DNA from 4 places in the Streptomyces roseoviridis genome. Region 2 is predicted to be linked to each of the others. Evidence: riboswitches for the same ligand, from Rfam matches in the RefSeq annotation. Region 2 holds a riboswitch; each other region holds the start of a gene.
The links. A riboswitch is a leader RNA that binds a small molecule or an ion and turns the genes downstream of it on or off. The one in region 2 is predicted to bind cyclic di-AMP.

Region 1: linked by a shared signal. The riboswitch ahead of ABD954_RS01700 (transglycosylase SLT domain-containing protein) and the one ahead of ABD954_RS04185 (M23 family metallopeptidase) in region 2 are both predicted to bind cyclic di-AMP.
Region 3: linked by a shared signal. The riboswitch ahead of ABD954_RS20700 (transglycosylase family protein) and the one ahead of ABD954_RS04185 (M23 family metallopeptidase) in region 2 are both predicted to bind cyclic di-AMP.
Region 4: linked by a shared signal. The riboswitch ahead of ABD954_RS29845 (C40 family peptidase) and the one ahead of ABD954_RS04185 (M23 family metallopeptidase) in region 2 are both predicted to bind cyclic di-AMP.

The regions. Positions count from the first base shown of each region.
Region 1 covers NZ_BAAAWU010000001.1:374,920-379,291, forward strand. Annotated here, with positions in the region: gene ABD954_RS01695 (hemerythrin domain-containing protein) at 131-703, shown strand; gene ABD954_RS01700 (transglycosylase SLT domain-containing protein) at 890-1,711, opposite strand; cyclic di-AMP (ydaO/yuaA leader) riboswitch at 1,716-1,870, opposite strand; gene ABD954_RS01705 (class E sortase) at 2,302-3,072, shown strand; gene ABD954_RS01710 (DUF6213 family protein) at 3,225-3,611, opposite strand; gene ABD954_RS01715 (universal stress protein) at 3,608-4,057, opposite strand; partial or broken gene ABD954_RS01720 (CBS domain-containing protein) at 4,318-4,372, opposite strand, start outside.
Region 2 covers NZ_BAAAWU010000001.1:969,423-973,794, reverse strand. Annotated here, with positions in the region: gene ABD954_RS04205 (aspartate aminotransferase family protein) at 1-359, shown strand, start outside; gene ABD954_RS04200 (helix-turn-helix domain-containing protein) at 448-1,083, shown strand; gene ABD954_RS04195 (DUF6126 family protein) at 1,103-1,258, shown strand; gene ABD954_RS04190 (tyrosine-protein phosphatase) at 1,275-2,072, opposite strand; cyclic di-AMP (ydaO/yuaA leader) riboswitch at 2,445-2,599, shown strand; gene ABD954_RS04185 (M23 family metallopeptidase) at 2,604-3,590, shown strand; gene ABD954_RS04180 (SGNH/GDSL hydrolase family protein) at 3,779-4,372, shown strand, end outside.
Region 3 covers NZ_BAAAWU010000001.1:4,554,891-4,559,262, forward strand. Annotated here, with positions in the region: gene ABD954_RS20690 (cytochrome P450 family protein) at 1-1,137, shown strand, start outside; gene ABD954_RS20695 (transglycosylase family protein) at 1,256-2,305, shown strand; cyclic di-AMP (ydaO/yuaA leader) riboswitch at 2,564-2,770, shown strand; gene ABD954_RS20700 (transglycosylase family protein) at 2,774-3,466, shown strand; gene eno (phosphopyruvate hydratase) at 3,730-4,372, shown strand, end outside.
Region 4 covers NZ_BAAAWU010000001.1:6,594,315-6,598,686, forward strand. Annotated here, with positions in the region: gene ABD954_RS29820 (DUF7691 family protein) at 1-53, shown strand, start outside; gene ABD954_RS29825 (LysE family translocator) at 269-913, shown strand; gene ABD954_RS29830 (hypothetical protein) at 1,090-1,386, opposite strand; gene ABD954_RS29835 (VOC family protein) at 1,446-1,865, opposite strand; gene ABD954_RS29840 (ATP-binding protein) at 2,140-2,571, shown strand; gene ABD954_RS29845 (C40 family peptidase) at 2,574-3,050, opposite strand; cyclic di-AMP (ydaO/yuaA leader) riboswitch at 3,054-3,174, opposite strand; gene ABD954_RS29850 (hypothetical protein) at 3,568-3,873, opposite strand; gene ABD954_RS29855 (ATP-dependent Clp protease proteolytic subunit) at 3,881-4,372, opposite strand, start outside.

The DNA of each region.
Region 1 (4,372 bases), 590 kb from region 2:
TGAGAGCGTTGGTGGGGGTTTGCCCGGACGGTGACGGGCTAGACGCGGAGCGAGGACGACGGCGTACCCGCTCGACGACGCACCGGGGCGACGGCGTCCGCGACCCGATCACCACGCCGAAGGAGAGGTCATGAGCAGGATGACGAGCGGTTCGCCCCGCACGGTCCAGCCCGAGGACGACATCCTGGAGCAGCTGCTCGAACAGCACGACCGGATCCGGCAGCTCTTCGCCGAGACGCTCGAATCCGAGAAGGACGCCAAGCAGCAGTGCTTCGACGAGCTGCGTGCCCTGCTCGCCGTCCACGAGACGGCCGAGGAGATGATCCTGCGGCCGGTGGCCAAGCGGGTGGCCGGCAAGGAGGAGGCCGAGGCCCGGAACGAGGAGGAGTCGCAGGCCAACAAGAAGCTGGCCGAACTGGAGCAGCTCGACGTGCACAGCCCGGAGTTCGACGCCCGGCTCAGGGCCTTCCAGCAGGCGGTCGAGGACCACGCGCGGCACGAGGAGCAGGAGGAGTTCCCCCGGATCCGCGCCGAGTGCGGCATCGACGACCGCCGTTCGATGGGACGCCGGCTGCGGACCGTCGAGCGCATGGCCCCCACGCATCCCCATCCCCGGACCGCCGGGTCGCCCGCCGCCCAGTGGACGGTCGGCCCGTTCGCGGCGCTCCTGGACCGCGCGAAGGACGCGCTGCGCCGCGAGTGACGCCGCTACCGCCCGGACGCGCGGGAGACGGTCGTGGTCCCGTCGGTTCGGACACGGCACGGGGCCGGGGCCCCGAGGGCGAGGAGCTCCGCGGCCTGGACGGCGAGTGAGCCGCCGCGCTGGCCTGATGAGCACAGGACCGCGCCCGCCGGAAGGCGGGCGCGGTCCTGTCGGTTCCGTAACGGCTCAGTAGGCGCCGAAGACGTTGTCGATGGAGCCGTACCGGTCGGCCGCGTAGTTGCAGGCCGCGGTGATGTTGGCGACGGGGTCGTACGGGTCGAAGGGGGTGCCGGCCACGTGGTAGGCCCGGAACGTCGGGTCGATCACCTGGAGCAGGCCCTTGGAGGGGGTGCCGGCGGCGGCGTTGGAGTCCCAGTTGTTGATGGCCAGCGGGTTGCCGGAGGACTCGCGCATGATGTTGCGGTAGATGCCGTCGTAGCTGCCGGGGATGCCCTTGGCGGCCATGATGTCGAGCGACTCGCGGATCCACCCGTCGAGGTTGTTCGCGTAGGTGGCGGCCTTCGGGGCCGCCGCCCGGACCGCCGCGGCGGGGCGTGCCGCGGCGGCGCCCTGGGCCGAGGAGCGCTTCACCGTCGTGCGCTCGGCCGAGCGGTCGGCGCGCGGCGCGGACTTGTCCCTGCCCTTCGCCTCGGCGTGGACGGTGAGCTTCAGGCCGGGCCTGATGAGGCTGGGGTCGGCGCCCACGGCGGCCTGGTTGTCGCGGTAGAGCTTCTTCCACCCGCCCGGCACCGCGTACTTGTGCGCGATCTTCGAAAGCGAGTCGCCGGAGACGACGGTGTACTTCACCAGTCCGGTCTTCGGCGCCGTTTTGACGGTGGCCGCCTTTACGACTGCGACGGAGGGCGTTCCCTGCGGAGCGACCGCTCCGGCGCTCGTCGCCCCGGCCAGCGGCAGGGCGAGTGCCGCGCTGCCCGTGAGGCCGGCGGCGGCGAGACCACGAGCGAGCGGGGCGTTCTTGGGGCGACGGTGCTTCCCGTGACCACGCATGGCGAGTTCCTCTCCTTCGCCTGCGAGGTGAGCTGTCGGGTTCGGGCAGGAGATGCCCGGCCGCGGCGCGCGCGGCTTCACCCCGAGCCGTGTCCGTGACGCCGGACACGGCGGAGAACGTGGGTCCCCCGCTCCTGCCGGAAGGGTCGTGAGTGTGGTGACCGGACGGTGGCAGGACTCGGCGTTTCCATCCGGTTGACGCGTGACCGTATGCGAAGACAAAGCGCGATAACAAGACGGGAATTAATCAAAGCAAATAGGTGAGGAAGATCAACGGAAAGGATCATCCCGATTTTCCGGCGACGTTTCGTCAACACTTTTCCGCGTTCTCGCACTTGACGCCCCGTCGGGCTCACGGCCGTTCTTCGCGGCGTGATTCAGATCACCCGAGGGGCGGGGTCCGCCTTTTACCGGAGGAATACCGCCCTTGCGTCACTCAATTCACCATTCCGGCATTGAGGATGAATAAGAGGACATCGACCGATTTGCCCTTGCTGCCGTCCCGCGCCCCCAGGGGCGGCAGCGCGTAGCGTGGAGGTGTCGGGGCCCTTCCGACGGCACCTCGCCGTCCCGCCCCACGGTGGGTGATCATGAACCGATCTCGTCGCGCTGTCCGTCCCCGTAACGGTGCCCGTGCCGGTCCCGGCTCGCGCCGGGCCGTCGTGCTCGTCGTGGCCGTCGTCATGACGGTCGTCGGGGTGCTCCTCGGCTGCGCTCCCGGCACGAGTCGGAGCGCCGACGGGAAGTCGCAGATCCCGGCATCCGCCTCGCCGCCGCCGGCGGAGCGCGCGAGCACGTCCCCGCCCGCCTCGGCGCCCGTGCCCGCACCGCCCCCCACCCCGGTCCCACGGCCCCGGCCGGCCGACCTGGACATACCGTCCATCGGGGTCAGGGACCTGCGGGTGGTGCCGTACGAGGGCACGACCGACGACCGGGCCGGCACCCGGATCCAGGACCGTGGCGTGGCCGCGAGCCCCTACGGCAGGCGCGGCGGAGTGGGACCGGGCGACGTCGGCAACTACCTGGTGACGGCGCACCGGCTCTCGGCCGGCGGACCGCTGCGGGACCTGCCGGCCGTCGACGTGGGCGACCGGGTGTTCGTGACCGCGGGCCGCGAGGTGTACGAGTACCGGATCACCGAGACCCGTACCACCTCCTTCCGCTCCGCGCGGTCCCTCGCCGAGCAGCGTGCCGCCGTGCCCGGGGCTCCGGGCGAGAAGCCCACGCGCGCGGTGATCACGCTCTCCACCTGCGCGACGCCGGAGGACGACGCGGCGGGCAACTACTGGCGGGACGCCCTGGGCAACCCCGAGCACCGCATCGACAAGATCGGCGTACTCGTCTCGGTCCGCCCCGCGTGAACGCCCGGCGATGTGCCCCGGTGCCCGGTGGCTCCGTGCCCGGTGACGCGGTGACCGGTGATTCGATGCCCGGTGACGCGATGCCCGGTGCTTCGATGCCCGGTGACGCGGTGGTGACTCGGTGACTTCCTGACCGAGGCGGCTCGCCCGGCTCAGTCGCCCGGTCGCGCGTCCGGTCCCCCGTCCGCGCTCTCCTCGGGCCCGTCGCCGTCCGTACGGGCCGCTCCCGCGTCGTGGCCGGCCCCGCCCGTACCGCCCGCCTCTTCCTCGCCCGGACCCTCGCCCGCACCCTCGTCGGCGTCCGCGTCCTCGTCCTCGCTCAGCGGCATCAGTCCGATGCACTCGGCGTCGATCTGGTCGGCGATCTCCATGAGCCCGGTCGCGAGGGACAGCACGGTCGCCGGGTCGTGGTCCTCGTAGCCCTGGTCGGTGGCCTGCAGCCAGCCCGCCGCGACGCGGCGCAGCAGGCCGGTCATCTGGTCGGCGGGGACCAGGAGGTGGCCGTCCGCAAGGACGATGAAGGACGTGGGCGCGTTCACGGTGCGGCCTCCGGGCGGACGACGACGACAGGGCACGAGGCGTGGGCGACGCATTGCTGGCTCACGGAGCCGAGGAGCAGACCGGTGAAGCCGCCCCGGCCGCGGCTGCCCACGACGAGCAACTCCGCTCCGGCCGACGCGTCGATCAGCGCCTCGGCCGGCCGGGCCCGGACCACGTGCTCGACCACCGGCACCTCGCCGACCGGGATGAGCACGGTCCGTATCTCGTCCGACAGGGCCCGGCGGGCCGCCTCCTCGTCGAACGCGGCGGAGACCGGCGGCGCGGAACGGCCCACGGCGCCGGGGACGTCGTACGCCGCCACCACCTCCAGGGTCGCCCCGATCAGCCTCGCGTGCCGGGCGGCCCACCGCAGGGCCCCGTACGAGGAGTCCGACCCGTCCACGCCCACGACCACGCGCGCGTTCCGTCCGCCGGCGTCCTTCATGGCCGTGGCCTCCTCGTGCGGTCCGCCGTGGGCGGGTCGGGCCTGGGAGCGGGCTGGGGCGAGGGCCGGGGAGCCGGCCGGGGGGCCTGGGGGTCGGGCGGGAAGGGGCGGGTCGGTGGCGCCGGGTGCGGGTCGGTCGGGTCGCGGGGGAAGGGCTGGGTGGGCGGCCCGGTCTCCTGCTGTGCCTCGGGCGGGGTGTGCGTCACGGTGCTTCGCCTCCTCCGTACGGGTCCGCCGTCCGGGCCGGACCGGTCCGCCGCTCAGGTGTCGCCCTCGACGGACGAGATGTCCGCCAGCGCCGATCCCGGGTCCTTC
Region 2 (4,372 bases):
TGCCGCGCTACGAGCTGCTGCACGAGATCCGCGGTCGCGGCCTGATGATCGGTATCGAGTTCGGCCGTCCGTCCTCGCTGGCGCTGCGCAGCCGCTGGACGATGCTCCAGGCGGCCCGCAAGGGACTCTTCGCCCAGATGGTCGTGGTGCCGCTGCTCCAGCGCCACCGCATCCTGACCCAGGTCTCGGGCGACCACCTGGAGGTCATCAAGCTGATCCCGCCGCTGATCATCGACGCGGCGGACGTGGACCGCTTCGTGACGGCCTTCACGGCGGTGATGGACGACGCCCACGGGGGCGGCGGCCTGATGTGGGACTTCGGGAAGACGCTGGTCAAGCAGGCGGTCGCGCAGCGCTAGCGTCCCGGCCGCCCGGCCGGGGACGTGCAGGGCTTGTCTCTGAGGCAAGAAAGTTGCCTCAGAGGCAGGATCCTGGCGCAATGGACGCATGGACCACGTCCCCGGGGACAGTGCCCCCCACGTCGCCCGTCCCGCTCCCGACGCGCTGCCCGACGTCGCCCCGCGGCTGCGGGAGCTGCGCCGGCGCCGGGGGCTGACCCTGGAGGCCGCCGCCCGGCGGGCCGGCCTCTCGCCCGCCCACCTGTCCCGGCTCGAGACGGGCCACCGCCAGCCCTCGCTGCCGATGCTGCTCGCCCTGGCCCGCATCTACGGTACGACGGTGTCCGAGCTCCTCGGCGAGGTGCCGCCCGAGCGCGATCCCGTCGTCCGCGGCGGGCGCTCGGAACCGGTCGAGGCCGACGGCTGGATCTACCGCCAGGCGGGCGGAGCCGGGCGCGCGCTGCAGTGCCTGCGGGTGCACGTGCCGTACGCCACGCGCGAGGACATCGTGCGGGTCCATCCCGGCGAGGAGTGGATCCACGTCCTGGAGGGCCGGGTGCGGCTCGCGCTCGGCGAGGCGGTCCACGTCCTCGACCCCGGGGACAGCGCGCACTTCGACTCGCTCACCCCGCACCGGATCGGCGCCGCCACCCGCGCGGGGGCGGAGCTGCTGTTCGTCCACACCCTGATGCAGAGCCCCGCCGCCGAGCTGTGCCTCGGTGACGGGACCCCGCACCGCCGCTGACATCCCGAAAGGTACCGTCATGTCCGAGAAGTCCGTACCGGTCACCGGCGAGGAGCGCGGCGCCGGCAAGTTCCCCAAGGGGCTGGTGCTCCGCCTCTTCGCCTACCTGGTCGCCGGGCACCTCTTCGCCGGCTTCCTCTATCTGCTCTTCATGCTGGGCGGCCAGAACCAGTAGGCCCGGCAGCCCGTCCTCACGCCTGGTCGAGCAGCCGCTCGCGCAGCAGTTCCCGGGTCTCCGGGGAGAGCCGCAGCCCCTGGGTGAGGTAGGCGTCCACCGAGCCCCAGGTCGCGTCGATCGTCTCGAAGGCCGCCCGCAGGTACTCCGCCCGCGCGTCGAACAGCGGGCTCAGCAGCTCCATCACCTCCGGCGACATGGCGTCCGGGGCGGTGGAGCTGCGCTGCACCTTGTAGCGGCGGTGCGGCGCGTTCGACTTCAGGTAGTCCTCCTCGATCGCGTCCCGCTCGACGCCCACGGCCAGCAGCGAGACCGCGATCGACAGGCCGGCCCGGTCCTTGCCGGCGGCACAGTGCATCAGCGCGGGGACGCTGTCCTCCGCCATCGCGTGCAGGATCCGGCTGTGCTCGGCGGTCCGCTCGACCATGATCTTCCGGTACGAACCGGACATCCGGGCGGCGGCCTTGCCGTCGCCGAGCAGCTCGCGCAGCTGACCGAGGTCGCCCGAGCGGACGAGCGCCCAGAACTCCTTGCCGTCGGCGGGGTCGCTCAGCGGTATGTTCACGTTCCGCACGCCCGGGAGCTCCACGTCGGGCCCCTCCACGCGCCGGTCCGCCTCGTTGCGGAAGTCGAAGACCGTGTGCAGCCCCAGGCCCGCGAGGAAGGCGGCGTCCTCGGCGGTGGCGTGCGCCAGGTGTCCGCTGCGGAAGAGCCTTCCGTGGCGCACGGTCCGGCCGTCCACGGTCGGCAGTCCGCCCACATCGCGGAAGTTGCGTACGCCGGTGAGCTCGGGCTCGGTCGTCGCTTGCGTCACGGTTGCTCCTGGTCTCGAGATCGGTTCTCGGGGCAATCATCCAGGTGGGAGACCTCGCACGCACCCCCTCGGGCAGGAATGGGTGTTCTGTCCGAATTGAGGGTTTAGGTATAACGCGCCCTGGTTGCAGGGGAGATGGGGAAGCGGGCGTGAGCAGCGTCATAAACGTGACGGACCGTGCCTGATCGTCTTTTCCAAATTCCCTTGTGGAAAGGGAAATCGAGGGGCCGTCATCGACGGAGGGTGACCGGAATTCCGGTCGGATTTCCCGGGATCACGACTCCGGCGAAAACAGTGGCTTGTTCCCGTCGGCTCCCCTCGTCTAGCGTCGCGCTCAATCCGGACGGACCGCCGAATCCTGCCGCCGACCGGAATCCGCACCCACCCGTACCAGGCAGGAGCGGGGGACCCAGGTAGTACGCCGATCCCTCGATGAAGGACGGCTCGGGGTGAAGCCGCGCGACCGCGCGGCCGGACATCTCCAGTCCGAACCCGACAGCTCACCTCGCAGGCGACGGAGAGGAATTCGCCATGCCCGCGAAGGGTAAGCACCGCCGTCCCAAGGCCAACCCGATCACCCGTGGATTCGTGGCCGCCGGCGCCGGAGGCGCCGTCGTCGCCCTCCCGCTCATCGGCGCCACCGGCGCGCACGCCGCCGAGCAGGCCGCCCCGGCCGCCGCTCCGCAGCAGGCCGTCGCCGCCGCGGCCCCCGCCAAGGCCCCGGCCGCGGCGACCGCCGGCAAGAAGGCCGCCCCCACGACGTACACCGTCGTGCGCGGCGACTACCTGTCCAAGATCGCCGACGAGCACGACCTCGCCGGCGGCTGGCAGAAGCTCTACCGCGACAACCGTCAGGTGATCGGCCAGAACCCCTCGCTGATCCTGCCCGGCATGGAGCTCACCCTCGGCGGCACGTCCACCGCCAAGGCCCCGGCCGCCGCGCCCAAGGCCCCCGCCAAGGCCGCGCCCAAGGCCAAGAGCGCCGCCAAGTCCTCCGGCGACCAGCAGCGCGCCTCCCGTGCCGCCGAGCGCTCCTCGGACGCGGGCTCCTCCGCGTCCACGGCCGCCTCGTCGTCGTCCTCCTCCTCCTCGTCGTCGGGTGCGGCCTCCTCCTCCGGCTGGGTCGCCCCCGTCGGCGGCGGCGTCTCCACCCCGTACCGCGCCTCCGGCTCGATGTGGTCCTCCGGCTACCACACCGGTGTCGACTTCATCGCCTCCTCCGGCACCAGCGTCCGCGCGGTCGGCGCCGGCACCGTCCACTCGGCCGGCTGGAGCGGCGCCTACGGCAACGAGGTCGTCATCCGGCACGCCGACGGCACCTACTCGCAGTACGCCCACCTCTCCTCGCTGTCCGTCTCCGCCGGCCAGTCCGTGAGCGGCGGCCAGCAGATCGGCCTGTCCGGCTCGACCGGCAACTCCTCCGGCCCGCACCTGCACTTCGAGATCCGCACGGGTCCGGGCTACGGCTCCGACATCGACCCGCTGGCCTACCTCCGCCAGCACGGCGTGGGCATCTGACACACCGTCCGACAGCGCGTCCGCCCGGGGCCCGGCACACCACGTGCCGGGCCCCGGCGTATTCCGGCTTGGGACAATCTTTATCGGTGGCATATGTCACCCACCGTCAACCCCTCCTTACGGTCGCGTAGGTCACAACCGGAGGGGAATGATGTGCTCCCGTGGCAGACGATTCGACATCAAGAGACATGAACGCATTCGGGTCGTACGCGGCGATCGGTGACAGCTTCACCGAGGGCGTCGGAGACCCCGGGCCCGACGGGACCTTCGTCGGCTGGGCGGACCGGTTCGCGGTCCTCCTCGCCGACCAGCTGCCGGAGCACGACTTCCGCTACGCCAACCTGGCGGTACGGGGACGCCTCCTCGACCAGATCGTCGTCGAACAGGTCCCGCGGGCCAAGGAACTCGCCCCCGACCTCGTGACCTTCTGCGCCGGCGGCAACGACATCATCCGCCCCGGCACCGACCCCGACGACGTCGCCGAGCGCTTCGAGCGGGCCGTCGCCGACCTGACGTCCGCCGTCGGCACGGTCATGGTGACGACCGGCTTCGACACCCGCGACGTGCCCCTGCTCAAGCACCTGCGCGGCAAGATCGCCACGTACAACGGGCACGTCCGGGCCATCGCCGACCGCTACGGCTGCCCCGTCCTCGACCTGTGGTCGCTCCGGTCCGTCCAGGACCGCCGCGCCTGGGACGAGGACCGGCTCCACCTGTCACCCGAGGGCCACACCCGCGTCGCGATGCGCGCCGCCCAGGTCCTCGGCCTGCCCGTACCGGCC
Region 3 (4,372 bases), 3.6 Mb from region 2:
GGGGTGGAGGCGTGGCTGGTGACCCGGTACGCGGACGCGCGGCAGGCCCTGGCCGACCAGCGGCTGTCGAAGAATCCGGCGCACCACGACGAGCCGGCGCACGCCAAGGGGAAGACGGGGATCCCGGGGGAGCGCAAGGCGGAGCTGATGACCCATCTGCTCAACATCGACCCGCCGGACCACACCCGGCTGCGCCGCCTTGTGTCGAAGGCGTTCACACCGCGCCGGGTCGCGGAGTTCGCGCCGCGGGTGCAGGAGCTGACCGACCGGCTCATCGACGGCTTCGCGGAGCGGGGGAGCGCGGACCTGATCCACGAGTTCGCGTTTCCGCTGCCCATCTACGCCATCTGCGACCTGCTCGGGGTGCCGCGCGAGGACCAGGACGACTTCCGGGACTGGGCCGGGATGATGATCCGGCACGGCGGGGGCCCGCGCGGCGGGGTGGCGCGGTCGGTGAAGAAGATGCGCGGCTACCTCGCGGAGCTCATCCACCGCAAGCGGCTCGACCCGGCCGACGACCTCATCTCCGGGCTCATCAGGGCCTCGGACCACGGCGAGCACCTCACCGAGAACGAGGCCGCCGCGATGGCCTTCATCCTTCTCTTCGCCGGGTTCGAGACGACGGTGAACCTGATCGGCAACGGGGTCTACGCCCTGCTGCGCCACCCGGAGCAGCGCGCGCGCCTCCAGGCGTCGCTCGCGGCCGGGGACCGGGGGCTGCTTGAGACCGGGGTGGAGGAGCTGCTGCGCTACGACGGGCCGGTGGAGCTGGCGACCTGGCGGTTCGCCACCCGGCCGCTGGCCATCGGCGGGCAGGAGATCCCGGCCGGTGACCCGGTGCTCGTGGTGCTCGCGGCCGCGGACCGGGACCCGGAGCGGTTCGACGCTCCGGACACGCTCGACCTCGCCCGGCGCGACAACCAGCACCTCGGGTACGGGCACGGCATCCACTACTGCCTGGGGGCGCCGCTGGCCCGCCTGGAGGGGCAGACGGCGCTCGCGACCCTGCTGACCCGCCTGCCGGACCTGCGACTTGGCGTCGAACCGGAGGAACTGCGGTGGCGCGGCGGGCTCATCATGCGGGGACTTCGCACCCTTCCGGTGGCCTTCGCCCCGGAGGGCACCGTCGCCCGGTGACTGACGCCACATCAGAAATGTGATCTTCGCGTGATCGGGGCTGCATCGGCTTGTGACTTCCGCTCACATGCCGCTACGTTCACCCGCAACCTCAGCAGTCACGCGAAAGGCTCTCCGTATGCGCTCCGGAAACGGACGTCACCGCAGACCCCGCCAGGCCCCCGCTCTCGTCGTCGCCGCGGGCGTCACCGGATCGGCCATGGCGCTGCCGTTGCTCGCCGCCGGTTCCGCCTCGGCCGCCGACGCGGCGACCTGGGACAGGGTCGCCGAATGCGAGTCGGGCGGGGCCTGGAGTGCCAACTTCGGCAACGGGCTGTACGGCGGGCTCCAGTTCACCCAGGAGAGCTGGGAGCGGCACGGCGGCCTCGCCTACGCCCCGAGCGCCGACCTCGCCAGCCGCGCGCAGCAGATAGCGATCGCCGAGAAGGCGCTCGCCGCCGGCGACACCCAGTGGGACACCTGCGCCCCGATCGCCGGCCTGACGAACGACGGCAAGGCTCCGGCCGTCGACCCGGGTCCCGGCGTCACCCCCAAGAAGTCCACGGGGCCCGTCCCCGAGTCCAACCGCACCGACGGCCTGCCGGCCGGCACCACCGGTACCGGGACCCCCGCCGCCGAGCCTTCGGCGACGGCCACGACCCCCGCCGCGCCGACCGCTCCGGCCACTCCGTCGACGGGTCCCTCGGCGGGCTCCCCGACGGGCCCCTCGACGGGGACCCCGACCGCGCCCGCGACCCCCGGCAGCCCCGTCGCCCCCGGCACCCCGGGCAGCGTCGTCACGCCCCGTACGCCCGTAACGCCGGATGCATCCGTTACGCCGGGTACGCCCGGTGCGCCGGGCTCGACCGCTCCCGGCACCGGCAAGCACCGGGGTGACGCCGCGACAGAAGAACCGGGCATGACGGACACCAGCTCCGAATCCGGGCGCCACGCGGCGCCGGCCGACGCGGCGAAGGGCGGAGTGACCGGCGACGATTCGGGCAAGACGGACGAATACACCGTCAAGCCGGGTGACAGTCTGTCGGACATTGCGCGGGAGAACGGTCTTCTCGGCGGCTGGGGCGCCCTCTACGACGCCAACAAGGAGACGGTCGGCGCCGACCCGGATCTCATCCTCCCTGGTCAGAGCCTGGAACTCCTGCCCGAATCGGCCCCGCTCGGAGGGTAGTTCGAGGGCTAATGTCCGTTCTGTGCGAGTGAGACATGGGTCTCTCTTGTCGAACGGGCGTGTCACGTCCGCAAACTTTGCTCGCGTCGCCCCTCACCTGCGCAAACACCACCTGACGGAGTGCAAGTAGGGGCGATTTTCCCGGCTTGAGGGTCTTTGAACTTCCCCCGGGTCTGTGTCTACGGTCGTGACCGCTCGCCACCGCGGGCCCCGCCGACCGGGAACGCCGAATCCTGCCGCCGGTCGATGGGAACAGTCGTCGCGCAAGCGCCGAAGGCAGGAGCGGGGGACCCAGGTAAGTCGCCGGCCCCGGCCGCCCGAGACGGGCGGCCGACGACCGGCTTGGGGTGAAGCCGCGTGCACGTCACGCGGCCGGGCAATTCCTCCCGGGTTCCGGACGGAACCGGGGAGGCCCCATCGGCCCGAACCCGACAGCTCACCTCGCAGGCGTCGGTGAGGGAGATTTCCATGCTGCTTTCCGGCAAGGGCAAACACCGTCGTTCCTCCAAGGCCACCCGGGCCGTCGCGCTCGCCGGTGCCGCCGGCGTCGCCATCGCCGCCCCGCTGATGGGCGCGTCCTCGGCCTCGGCCGCCACCGCCTCCGAGTGGGACGCCGTCGCCCAGTGCGAGTCCGGCGGCAACTGGTCCATCAACACCGGCAACGGCTACTACGGCGGCCTGCAGTTCTCGGCCTCCACCTGGGCCGCGTACGGCGGCACCGCCTACGCCCCCACCGCCGACCAGGCCTCCAAGTCCCAGCAGATCGCCGTCGCCGAGAAGGTCCTCGCGGGCCAGGGCAAGGGCGCGTGGCCGAGCTGCGGCGTGGGTCTGTCCGGCGCCTCGTACGACGGCGGCTCCGCCGAGCAGGCGCAGCCGCAGCCGGAGCGGAAGGCCGAGCAGCCGACCACCCGCAGCGAGCAGCGCACCGCGCCGAAGAGCACGGCCAAGAAGAGCGAGTCGAAGCAGACCGTCACCACCCCGACCGGCAAGAAGGTCAAGAAGGGCGACGGCGAGTACAAGGTCGTGACCGGCGACACCCTCAGCAAGATCGCCCAGGCGCACGGCGTCAAGGGCGGCTGGGAGAAGCTGTTCGAGCTGAACAAGGACGTCGTCCAGGACGCCGACCTCATCTACCCGGGCCAGCAGCTCCACCTGAAGTAGTCCGGCGACTGCCCCACCCCGCGGTGACCACCCCGGCCCGGAGCGCCCTTCCCCCGTGCGCTCCGGGCCGGGGTCTGCCCCGCCCCGCCCTACCGATGAGTAGGTGAGGGGGTTTCGACCCGAGATGCATGCCCTCGGGTCCTTTTTCGTCCCAGGGGGCGGGCGCCCGGCTGGCCGGAGGCCCCCGGGCGGTTAGGCTCTTGTCGCAAGGCGAACGAGACCTTGCCGCATGCGTCACAACCAGCGTCACATCCCAGAAGGAGATGCTCGTGCCGTCCATCGACGTCGTCGTAGCCCGGGAAATCCTGGACTCCCGAGGCAACCCCACGGTCGAGGTCGAGGTCGGCCTCGACGACGGCAGCACCGGCCGTGCTGCCGTTCCGTCCGGTGCCTCCACCGGTGCGTTCGAGGCCCTCGAGCTCCGCGACGGTGACCCCAACCGTTACCAGGGCAAGGGCGTGGAGAAGGCCGTTCTCGCCGTCATCGAGCAGATCGGCCCCGAGCTGGTCGGTTACGACGCCACCGAGCAGCGCCTGATCGACCAGGCGATGTTCGACCTGGACGCCACCCCGGACAAGTCCTCCCTCGGCGCCAACGCCATCCTCGGCGTCTCCCTCGCCGTCGCGCACGCCGCCTCCGAGGCCTCCGACCTGCCGCTCTTCCGCTACCTCGGCGGCCCGAACGCGCACCTGCTGCCCGTTCCGATGATGAACATCCTGAACGGCGGCTCGCACGCCGACTCCAACGTGGACATCCAGGAGTTCATGATCGCGCCGATCGGCGCGGAGTCCTTCTCCGAGGCCCTGCGCTGGGGCACCGAGGTCTACCACACCCTCAAGAAGGTCCTGAAGGACAAGGGCCTGTCCACCGGCCTCGGCGACGAGGGCGGCTTCGCCCCGAACCTCG
Region 4 (4,372 bases), 5.6 Mb from region 2:
TCCGCCACGCCGCGGCCCGCCCCGGCTTCGGGGTCATCGGCTTCGTCTCCTAGGGCGCGTCGGGCCGGTTCCGCGGACGGCGGCGCGGGCGCGGGCCGGGCGTCGGGGCGTCGGCCGGACGGGGGCCAGGCGCCCGCCGGGTCCGGCGTACGGCGCCGTATTCTGAGGCGGGCGACGCCGGCACCGCCGAGTCGCGCCCGGCGCCCGACGCCGCCGGGCGCCGTCCACGCCGGGGTCCGAACACCCGGCCGACGATCGGAGCCGTCACGTGATCAGCCCGGCCGCGATGGGAGGAGTGGCCCTGGTCGAGCTGGGCATGGCCCTGACTCCGGGACCGAACATGATCCACCTCGCCTCCCGCGCCATCACCCAGGGGCGCAGGGCCGGCCTGGTCGGCCTGAGCGGGACCGCGGTGGGCTTCGTCTGCTATCTGCTGGCCGCGGCCGCGGGCCTGTCCGCGCTGTTCGCCGCCGTGCCGCTCGCCTTCACGGTGGTCAAGCTCGCCGGGGCCGCCTACCTGGCCTACCTGGCCTGGGACATGCTCAGGCCGGGTGGTCGTTCGCCCTTCGCCCCGGCCGGGGACCTGCCGCCCGTCTCCGACGCCCGCCTCTTCTCGACGGGGCTCCTGACCAATCTGCTCAACCCCAAGATCGCCCTCATGTACGCCGCTCTGCTGCCCCAGTTCATGGACCCGCAGGCGGGTCCGGCCTGGGCACAGCTCCTCCAGCTCGGCGCGGTGCAGATCGTCGTGGGGGTCACGGTGAACGGTCTGATCATGCTGGGTGCCGCACGGGTGTCGGGCTACCTGGCAGCGCGGCCCCGTGTGATGACCGCTCAGCGCTTCGCGGCGGGCGGCCTGCTCGGTGTCTTCGCGCTGCGCACGGCCCTGACCCGTACGCCCGTCTCGGCCTGAGACGGGCCCCGCGCGCCGGTGACACCGGCGACAGCAATGACCCGGTGACAGCAGTGACACCGGTGACAGCAGTGGCACCGGTGCTGCTGTGACGGTCCCGAACGCGAGGGGGGGGAGCGGCACCCGGTCGGGGCCCGGCCGTCAGTGGGCGGGACCACCCGGTCGGGGCCCGGCCGTCAGTGGTCGTGGCCCGTGTCGGCGGGACCGCGTCCTTCGTCGGAGCCGTCGGGTCCCTCTCCGGCCTCACCCCTGCGTCCGTGCGGGCGGCGCTGTTCCTCGCGGCCGAGGCCCGGGGACTGCCGCTTGGCGTCCATGCCGTGGTCGTCGGGCGCGGCGTCGCCGAGACGGCCCCGTGCGGCCTCCTCGGCCTCCCTGCGGGCCTCGGCGTCGCCGCTCTCCCCGACGGCCTGGGACGGGGTGGTGCGGGGCGGCCGGTCGGCGGGCAGCGTACGTCGGCGCTCGTGGTGGCTCATGATCACCCTCCTGGGCTCTGGATGCGGGGGACGGGTGTGTACGCGGCTGCCCCGCCGGATCAGGGTGAAACGCTCCGTTCGGCGTCCCGTGACGGAGCCAGCACGAAGGCGTGGCCGGCCGGGTCCGTGTAGCGGCGCACGTCGGTGCGCCGGTCGAGCCGGGTGCCGTTGCGTTCGGCGGCGACCGGGCGGGCGCCCAGGGAGATCGCCTCCCGCTCGGCCTCGTCGAGCGCGTCGGCGGCGACCAGGATGTGCAGATGGGCCTGCTGGGAGTCCTCCGGGCGCGGCCAGCTCGGCGGCGCCTGGCCGGGGTCGCGGCGGATGCCGAGGGCGGGGCCGGCGGAGGAGTGGAGCAGGAGCAGGTCGGGGTCGCCGTCGGCCGGTTCGACGGTGGCGCCGAGCAGGGCGGCGTAGAAGCGGGCGAGGGGTTCGGGATCGCTGCTGTCGAGGACGAGGAGGGTCGTCTTGGAAACGGTCATACGGTCCGTCTGCCCGCTCAACGGCCGTGCAGGCATGGCGAGTCGGGCGTGCACCCGGTCCGCTGGGCTCGCGTGCACCCGGTCCGCTCGGTTCGCGCGCCCCGGTCGCCCCTGGGGCCCGGCGCCGATCCGCTCGCCCGTCGGACGGTTCACTGCTTCGAGCGACAGTCATCCGTATATCGCGGTGGATCGCCCCTCGGGACGGCACGATCGGTGGCACTCTGACGCGAAGCGCAATCCGGGCGGGGCCCGGTGGGAAAGGGACAGCGTCGCCATGGCAGACCACCAGGAAGCAACCCTCACGCTGCCGAGCGATCCCGCCTCGGTCGCGACCGCCCGGCGGTACGTCGCCGAGGTCCTCTCCTCCTGGGGCCTCGGCGACGGCACCGACATCGCGGACTCGGTCCGGCTGATCGTCTCGGAGCTGGCGACCAACGCCGTGCAGCACACCTTCGGACAGTCGCCCACCTTCACGGTGGACGTCAGCCTGGAGCGGGACGAGCTGCTGCGCATCGGGGTCACGGACAGCCATCCGCGCTGGCCCCAGCGCCTCCCGGCGGCGGTCCAGCAGGACAACGGCCGTGGGATGGTCATCATCCGCTGGCTGGCCGCCGAGGCGGGCGGCCGGCTGTCGGTGACGCCGACGGCCGAGGGCGGGAAGACCGTCTGGATCGACCTGCCCTGGCCGGCGGCGGTTCCCGGCTGACGTCAGCGGACCCGGCCGTAGAGGACCTTCGACGTCCAGATCCGGTCGAGCTTCACCCAGGAGCCCTGCTTGGGCGAGTGCCAGATCTTGTTGTTACCCGCGTAGATACCGACGTGGTACACCCTTCCACCCGAGTGGAAGAAGACGAGGTCCCCCTTCTGCCGGCTGGACGCGGAGATGTGCCGGGTCTTGTTGTACTGCTGCTGCGCGGTGCGGGGCAGCGTCTTGCCCGCCTTCTTGAACGAGTAGAGCGTGAGGCCCGAGCAGTCGAAACGGGTGGGGCCCGCGGCGCCGTACTTGTAGGGGGATCCCTTCTTCGAGGCCGCGACGTTCAACGCCTTGCCGGCGTACGAGGTCGCGGCCTGGGCCTCCGGCGCGGCTCCTGGGGCGAGCAGCGTGCCGCCGACGGCGGCGAGGGTGAGAGCCGAGACGGCTCCGGCCCGGGACAGCAGGGACGGGACATGAATCTGCGCAGTCATGCGCAACCCTTCGTCAGCCGCCTGTGAAGGATGACCTGTCGGGTTCGGGCAGGCGAAGATGCCCGGCCGCGGCTGCGGCTTCACCCCGAGGAACGTCCCCCACTGCGCGAGACGTCCCGTATTGCTCGGGTCCTCCACTCCTGCCGATCCACTCCTGTCGACCAGACGTCCGGGACGGCGGCAGGACTCGGCGTCCGCCCGGACCGCCCCGCCTCGGGTGGCGGGGGCTTGTCGTCGACAGGGATCTTGACTCACACACTGGCCCAAATCCGAGCTGAAACGGCGATATGTGAGGCTCCTCACGACTGATCCATACGGGTGGACAGTCGGGTTTCGGGGTCAGCGATGTTTGCCGGACGAGCCGTTCACCAGGGCTGGAACGCCCGATTCCGCCAGATGCGTACACCCGCTGCGCAACTCACCTGAGTTACATGTCGATACGTCGACTACGCCGAACGAGGGAGAGATTCCGTGGTCCCCGTGCCCCGAGTGGACCTCGACACGACACGCCCCCCTGTCAACTCACCTGGTCCCCGGGGACGGTGACGCGCCCCGTGCGCCGCTCTCCGTCCAGGGTCCTGAGCGCACGCGCCAGCGTGTCGGCGTGCACCTCGCTCTCGCCCCGCATGTGCATGAGCGTCAGCGCGTCCCGCAGCGCCGCCGCGCGGCTCACCAGCGCCTGCGCCGCACGCAGCGCCCCATAGGTATGCGAGGTCCTGGATGGATTGATCCGGCCCAGCAGATCGACTACTTCGAGGTACGCGTCGACGAACTCGCCCTCGGCGCGGGTCAGTGCGGGCAGCGGCGGCAGCTCCGGGAGCACGTCGGCCTCACTCGTTCCCGGCGTCCGCGAGCCCGCGGCGGCTCTCGACGACGTGGTCCACCAGGCCGTACGCCACCGCTTCCGCCGCGTCGAGGACGGTGGTCCGGTCGATGTCGGCGTCGACGCGCTCGCGGTCCCTTCCGGTGCGCTCGGCGAGCAGTCCGGCGACCAGGGCGCGCTGTCGCAGCAACTCCCGTGCGTGGATGTCGAGATCGCTCGGCTGTCCGCGCAACGGCTCGTCCAGCGTGGGCTGCTGGAGGACGATCCGGGCGCCCGGCAGCGTGAGCCGCCGCCCGGTGGTGCCCGCAGCGAGCAGCACCGCGGCGGGGCCGACCGCCTGGCCGAGGCAGATGGTCTCCACCTCGCAGGAGACGGTGCGGATCGTGTCGTACACCGAGGTCATCGCGCTGATCGAGCCGCCGGGGGAGTTGACGTAGAGGCTGATGACGCTCTCCGGGGCGGCGTGGTCGAGGTACAGGAACTGCGCGATCACGTCGTT